Regions from separate parts of the Roseburia sp. AF15-21 genome, predicted to be linked through region 1. Evidence: predicted binding sites of a transcription regulator. Region 1 holds the regulator's gene; each other region holds the start of a gene.
What was found. Region 1 encodes Rex, which represses fermentation and respiration genes when NADH is low (regulators of the CRP and FNR family bind a similar motif). Its sites were predicted from a motif close to ATTGTTAANTANTTAACAAT; they were not measured.
Positions count from the first base shown of each region.

Region 2: a site for Rex is predicted at 1,453-1,472, ahead of DWW33_RS07350 (acetyl-CoA C-acetyltransferase). Genes of this name have one in related genera too.
Region 3: a site for Rex is predicted at 3,226-3,245, ahead of DWW33_RS08355 (enoyl-CoA hydratase-related protein). Genes of this name have one in related genera too.
Region 4: a site for Rex is predicted at 2,463-2,482, ahead of pflB (formate C-acetyltransferase). Genes of this name have one in related genera too.

Region 1 is NZ_QUHG01000001.1:207,402-212,336, forward strand. It holds gene DWW33_RS00970 (ABC-F family ATP-binding cassette domain-containing protein) at 1-903, shown strand, start outside; gene DWW33_RS00975 (redox-sensing transcriptional repressor Rex) at 981-1,631, shown strand; gene DWW33_RS00980 (hypothetical protein) at 1,643-2,296, shown strand; gene DWW33_RS00985 (NAD(P)H-hydrate dehydratase) at 2,300-3,787, shown strand; gene alr (alanine racemase) at 3,809-4,935, shown strand, end outside.
Region 2 is NZ_QUHG01000004.1:73,033-77,967, forward strand. It holds gene DWW33_RS07345 (3-hydroxyacyl-CoA dehydrogenase family protein) at 1-98, opposite strand, end outside; gene DWW33_RS07350 (acetyl-CoA C-acetyltransferase) at 231-1,415, opposite strand; gene DWW33_RS07355 (cell wall hydrolase) at 1,592-2,842, opposite strand; gene DWW33_RS07360 (HD-GYP domain-containing protein) at 3,035-4,252, shown strand; gene DWW33_RS07365 (hypothetical protein) at 4,387-4,662, opposite strand; gene DWW33_RS07370 (PoNe immunity protein domain-containing protein) at 4,684-4,935, opposite strand, start outside.
Region 3 is NZ_QUHG01000004.1:292,531-297,465, forward strand. It holds gene mutY (A/G-specific adenine glycosylase) at 194-1,282, opposite strand; gene DWW33_RS08350 (pyridoxal phosphate-dependent aminotransferase) at 1,402-2,571, opposite strand; gene DWW33_RS08355 (enoyl-CoA hydratase-related protein) at 3,263-4,057, shown strand; gene proC (pyrroline-5-carboxylate reductase) at 4,139-4,935, shown strand, end outside.
Region 4 is NZ_QUHG01000004.1:248,866-253,800, reverse strand. It holds gene DWW33_RS08150 (transporter substrate-binding domain-containing protein) at 14-811, shown strand; gene DWW33_RS08145 (amino acid ABC transporter permease) at 832-1,518, shown strand; gene DWW33_RS08140 (amino acid ABC transporter ATP-binding protein) at 1,508-2,248, shown strand; ZMP/ZTP riboswitch at 2,332-2,411, shown strand; gene pflB (formate C-acetyltransferase) at 2,569-4,821, shown strand.

The DNA of each region.
Region 1 (4,935 bases):
ACCGGGAAAACCACCATTTTAAAGATAATCAATGGAATTGTAGACGCAGATGCCGGGGAGATAAAGCTTGGAAGCAATGTGGAAATCGGATATTACGATCAGGAACAGCAGAACTTAGACCCGGATAAGACGTTATTTGATGAAATTGCAGATGCTTATCCGAATCTGAAGGCAACGAAGATTCGAAATGTGTTAGCAGCATTTTTATTTACGGATGATGATGTGTTTAAGCGGATTCGTGATATCAGTGGTGGAGAAAGAGGGCGTGTTTCACTGGCAAAACTGATGTTATCCAATGCAAACTTCCTGATATTGGACGAGCCGACCAACCACCTTGATATTATGTCAAAGGAAATTTTAGAGTCAGCCATCAATTCCTATACCGGAACGGTGCTTTATGTATCCCATGACCGTTATTTTATTAATAAAACTGCCAGCAGAATTCTTGATTTAAAGAATGAAACAATTCTAAATTATATTGGAAATTACGATTATTATCTGGAGAAAAAGGAAGTTCAGGAGTTAGCGGCGTTTGGCACAGCTACACAGGATCGTGCAGACAATTCAGTGGCAAAAGGAAATGTCATTGTTTCCGATGGAACTGGAGAAAATAATGGAACAGAGCAGATATCCGGCGGAGGAAAACAGAAGTTAAGCTGGGAAGAAATGAAGAAACAGCAGGCAGCAAAACGTAAGCTGGAAAACGAATTAAAGCGTACAGAAGATGAAATTGCTAAGAGAGAGGCAAAGATAGAAGCATTAAATGATGAACTGTCAAAGCCGGAGGTAGCATCAAATTCCTATGAATTAAACAAAATCCATGAGGAGCAGATGCAGGAAGAGGCAGCGCTGGAAGAACTCTATGCAAAATGGGAAGAATTAAGTTTACAGAAAGATTGTTAAAGTTGTAACACATTGACATCCTTTCGGCAAGAAACTATAATTATTGTAGGGTATTGAGAGCAGGAGGAACTGGCAGAATGAGCAAAGAAATATCACAGGCAGTAATTCGTAGAATGCCAAGATATTACCGATATCTGGGGGAACTTTTAGATGAAGGGGTAGAACGTATTTCATCGAATGAACTGAGTGCAAGAATGAAAGTGACCGCATCGCAGATCAGACAGGATTTAAATAATTTTGGTGGTTTTGGACAGCAGGGATATGGTTACAATGTACAATTTCTGTATGAAGAAATCGGAAAGATTATGGGATTAAATGAACAGCATAATATTATTATTATTGGAGCTGGTAACTTAGGACAGGCACTTGCCAATTATGTGAAGTTTGAAAAACTCGGCTTCGTCATAGTAGGATTGTTTGACGTGAATCCGGAGTTATGCGGAAAATCCATTCGTGGCAATAAAATCGAAATGATTGATAAACTGGAAGAATTTGTAAAGACACATAAGGTAGATATTGCTACACTGACTATGCCGAAAGAAAAGGCAGATGCTGTGGCAAACCAGCTGGTAAGCCTTGGTGTACATGCAATCTGGAATTTTGCCCATGTGGATCTGGAAGTGTTGGATGAAAATGTTGTAGTGGAAAATGTACATTTATCAGACAGCCTGATGCAGTTATCCTATAATATGACAAAGAACAAAAGGAAAAAGGAAACGCTGGAATAGAGGTGTTTTGCATGAAAGATGACAAGGAATTTCTGGAAGCATTAGAAAGCAGAAAAGTACCAATACTTGTATTGGATCAGAAATGGCACAGGCTTTTTGCTTTAAGCGGAAAAACCAGTGAAATCAAGCAGCTGGAAGAAAAGTTAAATCAGTTGTTAGAACAGCAGGGAAAGCTTAATAATGATTTGAAAGAACTGAAAAAGACAAAGAATCGGTTGATGAAAAGCATTGTTGTCAACATGGAAGGAACTCATGAGGAAAATGAGGGGGATATTTCTTCCAGAAAATTAGATGAAGACAAGAGACTGATTGATGAAGTCAATGTCAAAATGGAAGAAATTGAGGATGAATTAATTGAACTTCCACGAAATATAAACAGTGCAAATCAGGAACTTATGTTAGAAAGCATGCGTTACTGCTATGAGAGACTAAGACAGAACAGCAAAGAAGCAGATGAAATTACGGCCTGGATTGATAAGGTAAGGGTAGAACTTAAGAAAAATATCATCAAAAAACAGAACCGTGAAATCAACAACCGGCAGATTTATTCTTATATGCATGATATTTTTGGTGTGGATATTTTAAATATATTTGATCTGCGGCAGGAAGATGAAGACCGTCTGCAGGGGAAAAAAGCGGTGGAAAATGCGGACGAAAGGAATTAATTTATGGAATATCTTGTAAATTCCCGGGAAATGAAAACATGTGATACCAATACAATCGAACATTTTAAAGTGCCATCCATGGTTCTAATGGAGCGGGCAGCACTTTCTGTGATAGAAGTAATACAGGAAAAAGAAATTTCATGTAACCGCGTGCTGGTAGTGTGTGGAACCGGAAATAATGGCGGCGATGGTATGGCAATTGCAAGATTGTTATACTTATCCCACATTCCGGTTGAAGTATATCTCTATGGAAATAAAACACATTTTTCAAAGCAGGCAAAAGAACAGTATGAAATCCTGACATCATATGGTGTACCATTTATTGATGAAATGGAGGATGCAAATTCCTACAGCCTGATTATTGATGCGTTATTTGGTATAGGATTATCACGAAAATTAGATGATGAACTGGTGCACTTGATGGAACGGCTAAACCAGAGCAGTGCCCACCGGCTGGCGGTGGATATACCATCCGGTGTCTCGGCAGATAATGGAGCTGTATTAGGTGGTGCATTCAAAGCAGATGATACCGTAACCTTTGCTTACTGCAAGACCGGAATGGTGTTATTTCCTGGTGCAGAATACTGCGGAAATATTACGGTTAAGGATATCGGAATTGGAGAAGAAAGCTGGTTAGATAAAAGACCTGCAGCTTATGCAATCACAAAGGAAGATTTAAATTTTTTAAATAATCGTGCTGCTGATTCGAACAAGGGAACCTTTGGAAAAGTCCTTTTGGTTGCCGGAAGCGTGAATATGGCAGGTGCGGCGGTTCTTGCAGCAAAGGCAGCTTATCGCAGTGGCTGTGGTCTGGTGAGAATATATACACCGGAAGAAAACCGTATTATCTTACAGACAGCAGTGCCGGAGGCAGTTCTTACTACCTATTCTGCAAAAAAGGCTGATACACAGCAGCTGATAGAATGTCTGTCCTGGGCAGATGTTATTATTTTAGGACCTGGAATTGGCAAAAGTGATGTGGCACACAGTATTGTAAAGACGGTACTTAAGAATGCGGCAGTACCAATGGTAGTAGATGCCGATGCATTAAATATCATAGCAGAGCAGACCGAACAGCTTCTTCGCCCGCATACAGAACTGGTATTAACGCCACATCTGGGTGAAATGTCCCGGTTAAAACAGCTTGCCGTTTCCTATATCAAAGAAAATATTGAGCAGGTTGCGGAAGATTTCGCAAGGGAATATAATGTAATCTGTGTTTTGAAAGACAGCAGAACGGTAACGGCAATTCCTTATGGGAAAACATTTATTAACCGGAACGGTAACAGCGGAATGGCTACTGCGGGAAGTGGTGATGTACTGAGCGGAATTATTGGAAGTCTGATGGCGCAGGGCCTATCTGCAGAGCAGGCGGCACCGCTTGGGGTATATGTACATGCGGCGGCAGCAGATGAACGGAGCAAAACAGTTTCAGAGCATGGACTGACTGCAGGCGAAATTATAAACGGATTATCCGATGTGTTGTCATAATAATAATTTGAGGTGAATGAAATGAAAAGATATAGCAGGGTATATGCCAGCGTGAATCTGGATGCGGCCATTGAGAATATGGAGGCAATGCACCGGCTTTTAAAGAAAGATACCAGCATGTTTGCGGTAATTAAAACAGATGGATACGGACATGGTGCAACGGAACTTGCCCGTGTATTAGAGCCGCTTCCGTATCTCCATGGCTTCTGTGTGGCCACAGTGGAAGAAGGCGTAATTTTAAGAAATCATGGAATTAAGAAACCGATTCTGATTCTTGGTTTTGCATTCCCGGATGAATATGATATTATTGTAGAACAGAAATTAGAGCCTGCCGTATTTACGTATGATATGGCAGTTGCACTATCTGAAGCTGCAACAAAGAAAAATCAGGATGTGGCAATTCATATTGCAGTGGATACTGGAATGAGCCGGATTGGTTATCAGGTGGAAAAAGAAAATGCAGGAGAGATAGCGCAAATCAGTAAGCTGCCACATATAATAATGGAGGGGATTTTTACCCACTTTGCAAGGGCAGATGAAAAGGACAAAACGGGTGCCCATAAGCAGCTTGAACTGTTTCAGAAAATGATTGCAATGTGCAAAGAAGAAGGCGTTATTTTTCATCATGCACACTGTTCAAACAGTGCAGGAATTATTGATTTGCCGGAAGCAAATATGGACATTGTAAGAGCGGGAATTACATTATACGGACTCTGGCCATCGGATGAAGTGCAAAAAGACAGACTGTCAATGCACCCGTTAATGGAATTAAAGAGTCATGTTTCTTATGTAAAGACACTGCCGGCTGGAAGGGAAATCAGCTATGGTGGAACCTATACCACAACCAGAGAGACGAAGGTGGCAACGATTCCGGTCGGTTATGGAGACGGTTATCCGAGAACTTTATCTAACAAAGGTTCTGTACTGATTCAGGGAAAAAGAGTACCGATTCTTGGCAGAGTCTGCATGGATCAGTTTATGGTGGATGTTACTGATGTGCCGGATGTTGTTGTTGGAACAGAGGTAACACTTCTTGGCAGAGACGGCGATGAAATCATTACAGCGGAAGAAATCGGGGATTTATCCGGCAGATTCAATTATGAATTTGTCTGCTGTCTTGGCAAACGTATTCCAAGAATCTATTTCGA
Region 2 (4,935 bases), on a different contig from region 1:
TTGATGTCGCAAAGAGCTACTTCATATCCTTCTACCTGAGCAAATGCTTTTGCAATGCCCTGTCCCATGGTACCTGCACCAATAACGCCAACTTTCATGTTAGTCCTCCTTAAAAATTTATGTATTATATTTACCCGAAAACGAAAGCCTTCTGGGTTATAACTTGCAACGCAAGACCCGAGAAGCGTTTTGCACTTCCCGGGTATATTTACTTATTCAGAAAGAGTGAATTAGTCTCTCTCAACGATTGTTGAGCAGCCCATTCCACCACCGATACACAGAGTAGCAAGACCTTTCTTAGCGTCTCTCTTCTGCATCTCATGAAGCAATGTAACTAAGATACGGCATCCAGATGCTCCAACAGGATGTCCAAGTGCGATTGCACCACCGTTTACGTTAACCTTAGACATATCGAATCCAAGATCTCTTGCAACTGCGATTGACTGAGCAGCGAATGCTTCGTTTGCCTCGATTAAGTCGAAGTCATCGATAGACATTCCGGTTCTTGCAAGAACTTTCTTTGTAGAAGCAACAGGTCCAACACCCATGATTTCCGGTTCAACTCCGCCAAGTGCTCCTGCAACCCATGTAGCCATTGGTTTAACACCAAGCTCTTTTGCTTTTTCTTCGCTCATAACAACGATTGCTGCTGCGCCATCGTTGATACCGGAAGCGTTACCTGCAGTAACAAGTCCGCCCTCTTTACCAGAGCAGCATCTTAATTTGCTTAATGACTCAGCAGTTGTGCCTGGACGTGGTCCCTCATCTGTGTCAAACATAACAGTTTCTTTCTTAACCTTAACAGGTACAGGAACGATTTCGTCTTTGAATCTGCCTTCAGCAATTGCTTTTTCACATTTCTGCTGGCTGTTTGCTGAGAACTCGTCTAACTCTTCACGGGTAATTCCGTATTTGTCACATACGTTCTCTGCTGTAATCATCATATGATAATGATTAAATGCGTCTGTTAATGCATCATTTACCATGGTATCGATAATTGTTGCATTGTTCATACGATATCCAAAACGAGCTTTTGTCATAGCGTAAGGTGCCATAGACATGTTCTCCATACCACCTGCAACAACGATGTCTGCCTGACCAGCCATAATCATGTTTGCAGCTTCGTTTACACATTTCAAACCAGAACCACAAACTACGTTTAATGTAAATGCAGGAACCTCGATTGGTAAACCTGCTTTGATAGAAGCCTGACGTGCAACGTTCTGTCCCTGTGCTGCCTGGATTACACATCCCATCATTACTTCATCAACCTGTTCTGGTTTAACACCAGCTCTGTTTAATGCTTCTTTGATTACGATTGCGCCTAAATCTGCGGCTGGAGTATTGCTTAAAGCTCCTCCCATTTTACCGATTGCGGTACGACATGCGCCTGCTAAAACTACTTTCTGTGCCATTTTCTCGTCTCCTTCTGAATTAAATTTGCCTTTTACTATTGTTATTTTTTTAACAATCTTTTGTAAAAAAAATAAAAGAAAGCCTTTCCGGCTCTTTCCCGACAATCTGATGTTATCATAGAAAGGGGATTTTTGCAAGTGAAACTTGCTTTATTGAGCCGGATTTTCAGCTTTCCTTAATAAAATACATGGTTTCCGATTACAGTTCCATTAATCAGTCCGTTGTTTCTGCGGAAATATAAGCAGTTTAAGGTTCTTGTGCCTGCTAACACTTCTGTTGCAGCCTGCACACAGGACGCATCTGCCCCGGATGAAAGCACTACTGCGAAACGACCGCTGGCTACCGGTGAGAACTGCCCGCTCTGATAGATGACACCTACCACGGTATCCGGGAAATAACTGCTGTCCACACGGTTCATGACCACGCTTCCAACGGCAAGCTTCCCTTCATAGCTTTCGCCGCCTGCTTCGCACTGGATCAGTGCTGCCAGCATGGCAACATCACTGGCATTCACTGTCCCGCCACCGGAAGCATCGCTTCCTGTGGTATTATCCCCGGTGGATGTCCCATCCGGATTTGCATTATTATCTGAAGCAGCTGGCTGCTGACTGTTAATAAGTTCCTCTTCCTGACGCTTAATCTCCTCCTGACGGGCAGCATCTTCTTTCGCCTTCTGTGTCTCTAATTCTTCCTCATAGGCTTTCTGTCTTGCGATTTCCGCATCTGTGTCTGCTATTTCTGTCTCTGCATCTGCAACATCCGACTTTGCTGCGCTTATTTTTTCCTGCTGGGCTGCCACCAGACTGTCTGCCTTGCTCTTCTGCTCCTGCTTCGTCTGTTCTGCCGCAAGCAGTTCTTCTTTTGCCGTCTCTAAATCTTCCTTCTGCTGTTTTAATTCAGCCAGTGTATCCTCATAATCAGAAAGCTCCTGCCTGTCATAATCATAAATGGATTTGGCATATTCCATCCGGTTTAAAAAATCCGAAAAGGAGCTTGCTCCAAGCAGCAGCTCCAGGTAAGACTGATTGCCATTTTCGTACATATATTGTACTCTTTTCTTCATGGCTTCGTACTGGCTCTCAGAACGTGTTGTCAGCTCTGCAATCCGGCTTTCTGCTGCTTCAATCTCCACATTTTTCGCCGCAATTTCATCCTGGGTATCCGCCAGTTCGTTGCTGATTTCCTGCAATCCATTATTTAATTCCGTCAGTTCATCGGAAAGATTTATCTGATATTCTTTCAAGGAATCAAGCTGCGACTGCTGTTCCTCTCTCTGACGTTCCAGCTCTTCCACGCTGCTTCCGGTGTCCTTAGATGCCAGATCCACTCTTTCCTTGGTACCGGTGTCTGCCTGCACCGTCATCTGTATCATCAGAAACAGTATCAGCAATGCGGAAAACATACGTCGTTTACTGTTTTTCTTCATATCTTTATCCTCTTTTATGGATTTATCACGCCTCTTGTTTTCTTCCTTTATTATAGACGGCTTTCTTATGAAAATGCAACGAAAAACTACACTTCTTTTTCAATCCCAAGATTGTTTTTCCTCTCTGCTTGTGCTATATTTGAACTAGGAATTTTAACGGAGAAAAACATATTTTGTAAGGAGGTAACCGCTATGCTATTTATACGGACAGATGACTTAAAACCCGGCATGCGTCTTGCTAAACCTATCTATAATAAATTGGGCGTCATGCTTTATGACCGCGACACCAGACTGACCCGGCAGGGTATCGAAAGTATCCGGAATTTCGAGCTGATTGGTATTTATATTCTGGAGCCTGCCGAACCGGTTCCGCCATTATCCGACGAGGATATTGCTTTCGAACAGTTCCAGACCATTTCCATGTTCCAGCTTCGCGACTGCATGGATATGATTCGTAAAGGCAGACAGCCGGACAAGCTTCCAACGCTGGTCTCTTCGATTCTGTCCCAGTATGGCCGTCTTGACCACAAGCTGAACTTTGCGCAGAATTTAAGAAGCTCTGCGGATTATGTATACAAGCATTCCATCAGCGTTGCTATTCTGGTCGCCATGCTGACTCACCAGTTAAATATGCCGGATGATTTTCAGCAGACCTGTGTAACGGCTGCTCTGCTCTATGATTTTGGCTGGCTTTTAGTTCCGACCGAGCTTGCTGAAAAAACGGATCCTTTAACAGAAGAAGACGAAAAGAAAATCCTTGCCTGCCGTATCAAGAGCTTAGATTATCTGAATCCGCAGACTCACAGTATAAAGTTATCACCGGATGCTTTAAGAATCATTACCCAGTTTATTACACTCTCCGCTCCGGAAGAGGCTGCTGACCCATCCAAGATTTTCCGCAGCAGCGGCACAAAGCTTTTACAGGTTGCAGATGCCTTTGACCGGATGACCGCCATGAGCCTAACCAATGAGCCGATTTCCGAAATCGTTGCCATGAAATATTTGCAGGAGTTTCCGGAAAAATATGATACAAAGATTGTCCGTGCACTTTCTCTTTGCATCCACATTCTTCCAAGAGGTGCCTGTGTAGATTTATCCAATGGCGAAAAGGCGATGATTCTTGAAGATAACCCGGAGGATTATTCCAAACCTCTTATCTTACAGTTTACTAATAATGAAATCTTTGATTTGCGTGACCCGCACATCTATGACATTATCCAGATTCAGGATATTATGAAGACCATGGATAACCGGATTGCCATTGATGAAAATACTTTAAAGCATTTTACCTCAGACAAATATATCAAAGATGTAGCCGACCGGTTCCGCAAGCGCCAGAATCAGGCTGCCGCAGCAGCCGCTGCCCAGCCGGCACCAAAGAAAAAGACTGCAAGAAAGAAGCTGGTGTAGGATTATCAATACAGAATAGCCCACATATGTTCAATCCAAGAAAACCTTGAACATATGTGGGTTTCTTTTAAATGGGACAGCTATTATTTAATATTTAAATTCTTCATATAACATTCTGTCTAAGCTATGTTCAGTCAAAAAAAGAATATCATATCGCAAAACAGTCTCAAATTATCTTTCTCGACTACATAACTTAAAGAGTTTAAAATTCCCTTTTCTCCCTCAACCTCATACTTTATCTTTCTTTCCTGAATTTCATCTTCAAATCCACATATTCCCATCGGAACAACAACATTATACCCTTTATAATTAACATAAACTCTACATTTACTTTCTTCATATTGAACTTTCAATGAACATAAGTCATTTTCCCAAATATCAAATTTTTCTTTCTTTTGGATTCTCCACATTTCATTTTCTCCACGGGAATTTTATTTTTTGTAATGGACCAAATCGTATGGATAATATTGCACATTCTTTAAATTACTGTCATCTAAATTTAATATTTTTGCAATAGCTCCTGCTTCAAAACTCCAGTAGCCATAATATATATTCTGGCTGCTTTTATGAGCCTCATAACACTCGTATTCTTTATTATACCAGTCCTCTTTCAAATATTTCTCCAATAAATCTGATTTATCTCTTTCTTTAACTAACTCTTTCATTATTTGAAATATGTCTGG
Region 3 (4,935 bases), on a different contig from region 1:
TTTCACATTCTGCTTTTATACTATAACTAAGCTGAGAAAGAAAAAAGCGATAATTTTATTTTTTCATAGACCTTGCATCAGATGCAAGGTTCCTCCCAAAAAATAGTGTTTTTAACACTTACCATAAAAAATCTTTTTCATATGAAAGGCCGGTGATAATCACCGGCTCCCTCTTTTTTCTATGGCTTTTCTGCTATTCTTCCTTATATCTGTCATTTCCAAGACGAATGTTCATATATCCCGTGTATCTGGAAAATGCTGCCGGAATCGGATACTGTTCTTCCGTTTCTTTCACATCCACAAAGAGCATATTCTGATACTCCTGCTCTGTCTCATCAATCTGCACTGCATATCCTGTCATATGCCATTCAATATGGGAAAAAATATGCCTGCTGTCTTCTAATTTTTTCAAACGAATCGGTGACAACCCCATTTTCTTAAGATAGGTAATAACTTCCTCTTCCTTAAGATGCCCTTCCACATTTGGAAATTCATAGAGTCCAGCTAAAAGTCCCTTGTTGGCCCGTTTATGCAAAAGGACCTTATCCTCTGCCTTTATAACAAGAACTGTTCTGTCCTCTATCCTTCTTGCCTTCGCCTTGCTCTTTACCGGAAGTTCTCTCCAGCGTCCACTCTTTTGTGCCCGGCAGACTTCTTTCCAAGGACATGCTTCGCATAAAGGTGCCCCATTCGGCAGACATACCGTTGCACCAAGCTCCATCAGTGCCTGGTTAAAAGCTCCCGCCCTGTTTTCCGGCATAATTTCCAATAAGTCCTTCTCCATTGCCGTCCGCACAGATGCTTTCATGATATCCGCATCATCCTCTGTTACCCGGGATATGACACGGAGCACATTTCCATCCACCGCCGGTACCGGAATGCCAAATGCGATAGATGCGATGGCACCTGCCGTATAATGACCAATTCCTTTCAACTTTATCAGTGCCTCATAATCTGCCGGAAGCTCTCCATGATAATTCTCCATGACCGTCTGTGCCGCAATCTGCATATTTCTCACCCGGTTGTAGTATCCAAGTCCTTCCCAGAGTTTCAAAAGCTTCTCCTCCGGGCAGTCTGAAAGTGCTGCCACATCCGGCAGCTCCTTTAAAAACCGGTCAAAATATGGTTTTACCGCTTCCACTCTGGTCTGCTGCAGCATAATTTCAGACACCCACACCCGGTATGGGGTCGGCTCATTGCGCCAGGGCAACACTCTGGCATGGTCTTTAAACCAATTTAATAATGGTTCTATCAGGGTTGTCAGGTCAAATGGTTCTCTCATGGTTCCTCTTTCTAATTCTATTTCGTGGTTATTGCTAATATTCCGGCAGTCCGGGTATCTTATCAACAATACCATCTACTCACGTAAATCAAATGCATCACATAATAATTTTCCAATTATTAGAACTGTGCTACGAATTCAGCAATTTTCTCCAGACAGGCACGAATGACATCCTGCGAATATGCATAGGAGCATCGTACAAAGCCTTCTCCGCATGTACCGAAGGCATTTCCCGGGATAACGGCTACCTTCTGTTCCTGCAACAGGCGGTTACAGAATTCTTCACTGGTAAGTCCTGTTTTTCGAATGTCCGGAAATACATAGAATGCGCCTTCCGGTTCTGCTACGGATAATCCCATCTTACGGAATCCCTCTACCATCAGTGTTCTTCTGGCATCATACTCTTCCCGCATGACTGCAATCTCTTCATCTCTCACCGGACTGGTCAATGCTTCCAATGCCGCATACTGGCTGGTGGTTCCTGCTGACATAGTTGTAAACTGATGTATTTTATTCATATGGAAAATAACATCCTTTGGTCCTGCTGCAATTCCCATACGCCATCCGGTCATGGCAAATGCTTTGGAAAATCCGTTTAATACAACGCAGCGCTCATACATGCCCGGAAGGGATGCGATGGAAACATGTTTCTTTCCATAGGTTAATTCTGCATAGATTTCATCGGTAATCACGAACAAATCATGTTCCTTTACCACTTCTGCGATTGCCTCTAAATCTTCCTTTTCCATAATGGCTCCGGTCGGATTGTTCGGATAGGAAATCAGTAAGACTTTGGATTTCTCCGTTATCTTTTCCTCTAACTGTTCTCTGGTCAGACGGAATTTATTCTCCGCTCTTAATTTTAATGATACCGGAACACCGCCACATAATTCAATACATGGAATATAGGAAACGTAGGAAGGTTCTGCCACTAAGACTTCCTCCCCCGGATTCACCAGTGTCCGAAGAGCTAAATCAATTCCTTCGCTGGCTCCCATGGTAATCAGTATTTCGTCCTGTTTATCATAATGCAAATCAAATTTTGTCAGATAATCCGCTGCCGCTGCACGCAGCTCTACCGTTCCGCGGTTATCGGTGTATTTGGTATCCCCCTTTTTTATAGAAGCAATCGCTGCCTCTCTTACATGCTCCGGTGTCGGGAAATCCGGTTCGCCTACACCCAGTGAAAGTGCGCCTTCCATGGTATTTGCCACATCAAAAAAATCCTTGATTCCGGAATCCGGCATATCCTGTACGGTTTTTGATAAGTATGATTTTGTATCTTTCATTTTCATTGACCTCTCTTTGTACAAGTCCTGTCATGTAATTACGCAATTATTTTTTAGAAGCAGTGGTTTTCGAATTTTAAGCAGCTTTTCTATAAGATTTTTTGTTGAAAGCAGAATGTATACAATTCTTAAAAGTGCTTTTTTCTTATTGTTGTCTGTTTTGCCGCCTGCTTTGACCGGATGCCTTCCAGGGTCCGCCTGTTACGGATATCTAAGGCACCTTTAAGCAGCTCTAGGCATTTCTGCTTATAAAGCTGTTTTTCCGGCAACCGGCGCATAGTCACATCCGTGCTCCAATGCGCCTTCCTGGCACATCCATGTGCCAGGATTGCCAGTTGACAAAAGAAATGCCAAGAGCTGCTAGCAAGGCACCTAAATGATATCCGTATTCAGGCGAACCCTAGAAGGCATACTGTCAAACATTGGAAAAACAGGCATTATCCCAAGAGAAAAAAGCGCTTTTGTAGAATTGTGGCATTCTGATTTCTAAAAAGACTATAGAAAAGCTGCTTAAAATTCCAAAAATCCGCTTCCTCACAAAAACCATTGCGTAATCACATGACAAGTCTTTTCCTATTGTAGCACAATCCCTGTAAAATACCAGTTTTTATTGACAAATCCCACCAAAAGTTATACCATTATAAGTATTGAAACATTGTTAATAATTTATCAATCAGGAGGGTCCTATTTCATGAACAACTTAACTTTAACAGTTGAAAACGAAATTGCAGTTCTTACTATTACCAGACCTGCAGCATTAAACGCATTGAATTCCGAAACATTGGATGAACTGAACACTGTTCTTACCGAAATCGAGGGAAGAGACGATATCAAAGTCGTTATCTTAACCGGTGGTGCTGATAAGAAAGGTAACGAATTCAAATCTTTCGTTGCTGGTGCTGACATCGCTGAGATGGTTAACTTCTCTGCTGCTGAAGCAAGAGCATTCGGTATGAAAGCTTCTGTTCCATTCTTTAAATTAATGAATATGAGACAGGTAACTATTGCTGCTGTTAATGGATTCGCTTTAGGTGGCGGATGCGAAATTTCTATGGCGTGTGATATCCGTATTGCTTCTGACAACGCAGTATTCGGACAGCCTGAGTGTGGTCTTGGAATCATCCCAGGATTCGGTGGTACACAGAGACTTGCCCGTCTTGTTGGCATGGGACGTGCAAAAGAAATGATCTTCACCTGCGATAACATCGATGCAAACGAAGCATACCGCATCGGACTTGTAAACAAAGTTGTTGCAAAAGAAGAATTAATGCCAACCGCAAAGGCTATGGCAGAGAAAATTATCTCTAAAGGAAGCTATGCAGTATCTATCGCAAAGGCTGCTATCAACAACGGATATGATATGGATATCAAGAACGCTGTTGAAATGGAAGCCAACCTGTTTGGCGTAACCTGCTCTACCCATGATAAAAAAGAAGGCATGAGTGCTTTCTTAGAGAGAAGAGCTGCTGACTTAACAGATTTCTAATCAAACTTATACTTAGACAATACCAAAGGGGATATTCCGGCAGCATCTGGAATATCCCCTTTCATAAAAGGAGAATGCATCATGTTAGATAAAAAAATTGGTTTTATCGGAAGCGGTAATATGGGTCGTGCCATGATTGGCGGAATTATCTCTTCCGGTCTGGTTCCTGCCAGCCACCTGATTGCCAGTGCGAAAACCCAGGTCACACTGGATACACTTTCTGAGCAGTATGGTATCCGCACCACCTTAGACAATGAGACTGTTGCTGTAGAATCCGATATCATTTTTCTTGCTGTAAAACCATATCTTTATGAAACAGTCATCAAAGAAATCAAAGACTGTGTAACCGATGACAAAATCATAGTTGCCATTGCTGCCGGCCAGACCATTTCACGGATTGAATCTTTATTCAGCAAAGATATTAAACTGGTTCGTACCATGCCAAATACACCGGCTATGGTTCAGGAAGCCATGTCTGCCATTACCCCAAATGAGCATATCACAGAAGAAGAAACCAAAATGGTTGTCTCTCTCTTTGAAAGCTTTGGTAAAGCAGAAATTGTACCGGAAAGTCTTATGGATGCCGTAGTCGGAGTCAGTGGTTCCTCACCGGCTTATGTCTATATGTTTATTGAAGCAATGGCTGACGCAGCTGTTAATGACGGTATGCCGCGTGCCCAGGCTTATAAATTTGCTGCCCAGTCCGTTCTTGGTGCAGCTAAAATGGTATTAGAGACCGGTAAACATCCGGGCGAATTAAAGGATGCAGTCTGCTCCCCGGCCGGAACTACCATTGCTGCTGTGGCTAAATTAGAGGAAGGCTCCTTCCGCAGCACCGTAATTGCTGCCCAGAATACCTGCTCTGAAAAATCCCGTGC
Region 4 (4,935 bases), on a different contig from region 1:
AGGAGGAATAAATATGAAGAACATGAAGAAATTTGCAGCACTTTTATTAACTGCAGCAATGACAGTAGCAATGGTAGGATGTGGCTCATCTGTAGCTGCAAACACAGTAAATTCCAAGGATGACCTTCCGGGAAAGAAAATCGGTGTTCAGCTTGGAACAACCGGAGATGCCGATGCAACAGCATACGAGGACGAAGGAAGCACCGTAGAGCGTTACAACAAAGGTTCTGATGCAATCCAGGCATTAAAGACCGGTAAGATCGACTGTGTAATCATCGACAAGCAGCCTGCAGAGGCATTTGTTGAGAAGAATGATGACTTGAAAATCTTAGATGATACCTTTGATGCAGAGGAATATGCAATCTGTATCGCAAAAGATAACACAGATTTAACAGACGAATTCAACAAAGCAATCGAAGAGTTAAAAGCAGACGGAACAATCGATACTATCATCAGCAACTATATTGGTGATGAAACAGGAGAGCATCCATATGAGACTCCGGAGGGAACAGAATATCCAAACGGAAAACTTACCATGGCAACCAATGCACAGTTTGAGCCATACGAATATTATGATGGTGACAACGTAGTTGGTATCGATGCAGATATCGCAAAAGCAATCTGTGACAAGCTTGGTTATGATTTAGAGATTGAAGATATGGAATTTGATGCAATCATCGCAGCAGTATCTTCCGGTAAAGCAGATTTTGGTGCAGCAGGAATGACTGTAACAGAAGACCGTCTTAAGAACATTGACTTTACAGATACTTATGCAACAGCAAGCCAGGTTATTGTAGTAAGAAATAAATAATCGGTATAGGAGGAAAGACCTTGAGCGATTTTTTAAGCAGCTTTCAACAGGATTTTATAGAGAAAGACAGATATCTTTATCTGTTACGTGGCCTTGGCAATACACTGCTTATTGCAGTGCTTGCAGTACTTCTGGGTATTGTGGTTGGATTTTTAGTCGCAATTATCCGTTCCACCCATGATAAACATGGTGGATTAAATGTTTTGAATTTTATATGTAAAGTGTATCTTACCATATGGCGTGGAACCCCTACGATGGTACAGCTTTTGATTATGTACTATATTATTCTGGTTGCACTCGATAATAAGATTGCAGTGGCTGTAATCGCTTTTGGTTTGAATTCGGCTGCCTATGTGGCAGAGATTGTACGTTCCGGAATCATGTCTGTAGACGAAGGACAGTTTGAAGCTGGACGAAGCCTCGGATTGAATTATTCGCAGACCATGCGTCTGATTATTCTGCCACAGGCATTTAAGAATGTACTTCCGGCACTGGCAAATGAGTTTATTACCTTACTGAAAGAGACTTCCATCAGTGGATATATTGCAATCCCGGATTTGACAAAGGGTGGCGATATCATCCGCAGCCAGACTTATGACCCATTCTTACCATTGTTCGGGGTTGCAATTATCTACCTGATAATCGTTATGATTTTAACGGCTGGTGTACATAAACTGGAAACGAGGTTGAGAACAAATGAGCGATAAGAAGGTATTGATTGAAGTAAAGGATTTGTGTAAATCCTTTGGAAATGTAAATGTATTAAATGGTATCTCCACAGAAATCGCCCAGGGAGAGGTGGTTGCCATCATCGGACCATCCGGTTGTGGTAAATCCACATTCTTACGTTCCTTAAATCTTTTAGAGGAGCCGACTTCCGGTGTGATTACTTTTGAAGGAACAGATATCACGGATAAATCCGTAGACATCAACAAGATGCGTCAGAAGATTGGAATGGTATTCCAGCAGTTCAATCTGTTCCCGAATTATACCGTAAAAGGAAATATCATGCTGGCACCGGTTCAGACCGGACTTATGAATAAGGAAGAGGCATCTAAGCGTGCGGACGAGCTTTTGATGAGAGTCGGACTGTCTGATAAAGCAGATACCTATCCGGCAATGCTTTCCGGTGGACAGAAACAGCGTATTGCAATTGCAAGAGCACTGGCAATGAATCCGGATGTCATGTTATTTGACGAGCCGACTTCCGCACTGGATCCGGAAATGGTAGGAGAAGTTCTTGAAATTATGAAAGAACTGGCACAGGACGGAATGACTATGGTAGTGGTAACGCACGAAATGGGATTTGCAAGAGAAGTGGCAAGCCGTGTCATGTTTATCAATGAAGGACAGATTCAGGAAGAGAATACACCGGCAGAATTCTTCGCCAATCCACAGAATCCGCGTCTTTGCGACTTCCTTTCCAAAGTATTGTAGGGAAAGAACAGATAAAACGGAAAAAATAGTTGATAAAAAGTTTTCATAAGCTATTGCAATCAGAAAAGAAATAGTCTATGATAAAACCGTTATATGACTGACGGATAAGTGGAAAAACCACATGAAGTATAACGAAAACGAGCCGACCGTCTGGGCGATGAACCTGGAGGACTGGCTCGTTTTCTTTTGTATGTTATTTTGAACACCAAAAGATATTGACAAAAAAATGACAGTCAGTATATACTAACTACAGTTAAACAAGACTAATTAGTAACCATTCAGTGTTCATACTGAATACATTTTTTTAGGAGGATATCGTAATGATTGAAATGAAAGAGTGGGATGGATTCGAAGGACGTCTCTGGAAAGAAGAAATCAATGTTCGTCAGTTCATTCAGGACAACTACACTCCATATGATGGAGATGAGAGCTTTTTAGCTGAGCCGACAGATGCAACCAACAAGCTATGGGATGCACTTCAGAAATTACAGAAAGAAGAGCGTGCCAAGGGCGGCGTTCTTGATATGGAGACAGAGGTTGTAACCGGAATTACAGCTTATGGTCCGGGATATATCGATGAAAGCTTAAAAGATTTAGAGCAGGTAGTTGGTCTTCAGACTGACAAACCATTAAAGAGAGCTTTCATGCCATATGGTGGAATCAAGATGGCTGTTCAGGCATGTGAGACCTACGGTTATGAAGTAAATGATAAATTAAAAGAAATTTTCACCAAGTATCATAAGACACACAATACAGCAGTATTTGATGCTTATACACCGGAAATGATGAAGGTTCGTCATGCTAAGATTTTAACAGGTCTTCCGGATACCTACGGTCGTGGACGTATTGTAGGTGATTACCGCCGTGTAGCATTATACGGACTGGATTACTTAATCGCTGAGAAGAAGAAGGACAAAGCCAACTGCGGATGCGGACAGATGACAGATGATGTCATCCGTTTAAGAGAAGAAATTGCAGAGCAGATTAAATGTCTGGAAGACATGAAGAAACTGGCTGAGATTTACGGATATGATATTTCAAGACCTGCAACCAATGCAAAAGAGGCTGTTCAGTGGTTATACTTCGGATACCTTGCAGCAATCAAGACACAGAACGGTGCAGCGATGTCAGTAGGACGTGTTTCTACTTTCCTTGATATTTATATTAAGAGAGATATGGATAAGGGAATTCTTACTGAGCAGCAGGCTCAGGAGCTGATTGACCATTTCACAATGAAACTTCGTATGGTTAAATTCGCACGTATTCCTTCTTATAACCAGTTATTCTCCGGTGACCCTGTATGGGCAACCCTTGATGTAGCAGGAACAGGTGTAGACGGACGTTCCATGGTAACCAGGACAGACTTCCGTTTCCTTCATACTTTAGAGAATATGGGACCGGCACCGGAACCAAATCTTACTGTATTCTATTCATCCAGACTGCCACAGACCTTCCGTGATTATGCAGCACGTATCTCGATTGAAACAAGCTCAATCCAGTATGAAAACGATGATGCAATGAAACCGGTATGGGGCGATGATTATGCAATCTGCTGCTGTGTATCTGCTACACAGACAGGTAAAGAGATGCAGTTCTTCGGCGCTCGTGCAAACCTTGCAAAATGTCTGCTTTACGCAATCAACGGTGGTGTTGATGAAAAATCAGGCGAGCAGGTAGGACCAAACTACGCACCAATTACAGCTGAATATCTTGACTATGATGAAGTAATGGCAAAATATGACAAGATGATGGACTGGTTAGTAGACATCTATGTAAATACACTGAACCTGATTCAGTATATGCATGATAAATATTACTATGAAGCAGCAGAGCTTTCTCTGATGGATACCGACTTAAAGAGAACTTTTGCAACCGGTATTGCAGGATTTTCACATGTTATCGATTCTCTTTCTGCAATCAAATATGCAAAAGTAAAAGTCGTACGTGATGAGAACGGACTTGCAAAAGACTTCGAAATCGAAGGAGACTTCCCGAAATATGGAAATGATGATGACCGTGCCGATGAAATCGGAGTATGGCTGCTTAAGACTTTCATGGATAAATTAAAGAAACATCATACTTATCGTGATTCTGAGCCTACAACTTCTATCCTTACCATTACTTCTAACGTAGTATATGGTAAAGCAACCGGAGCTATGCCGGATGGACGTAAAGCCGGCGAACCGCTTTCACCGGGAGCTAACCCATCTTACGGTGCAGAGCAGAACGGACTTTTAGCTTCCTTAAACTCTCTGACCAAGCTTCCATATGAGTGGGCATTGGATGGTATTTCCAATACACAGACCATCAATCCTGGCGCACTTGGAAACAACGAGCAGGAAAGAATCGATAATCTTGTAAATGTAATGGACGGATACTTTGACCAGGGTGCTCATCATCTGAATGTTAATGTATTTGGCAAAGAAAAGCTTATTGATGCAATGGAGCATCCGGAGAAAGAAGAGTATGCAAACTTCACAATCCGTGTATCCGGCTATGCAGTTAAGTTCATCGACCTGACAAAAGAGCAGCAGCTTGATGTTATTGCCCGTACCTGTCATGAGCGTATGTAATTTAAGACAGTAACCGAACTGCGGGGAGTATACGATTTTCCGCGATTCAGGTAAAGCAGAATGTGCAGGCTTAATGAAAAAAGCCTGCACATTTTTATCACAGGTTGTTAAACA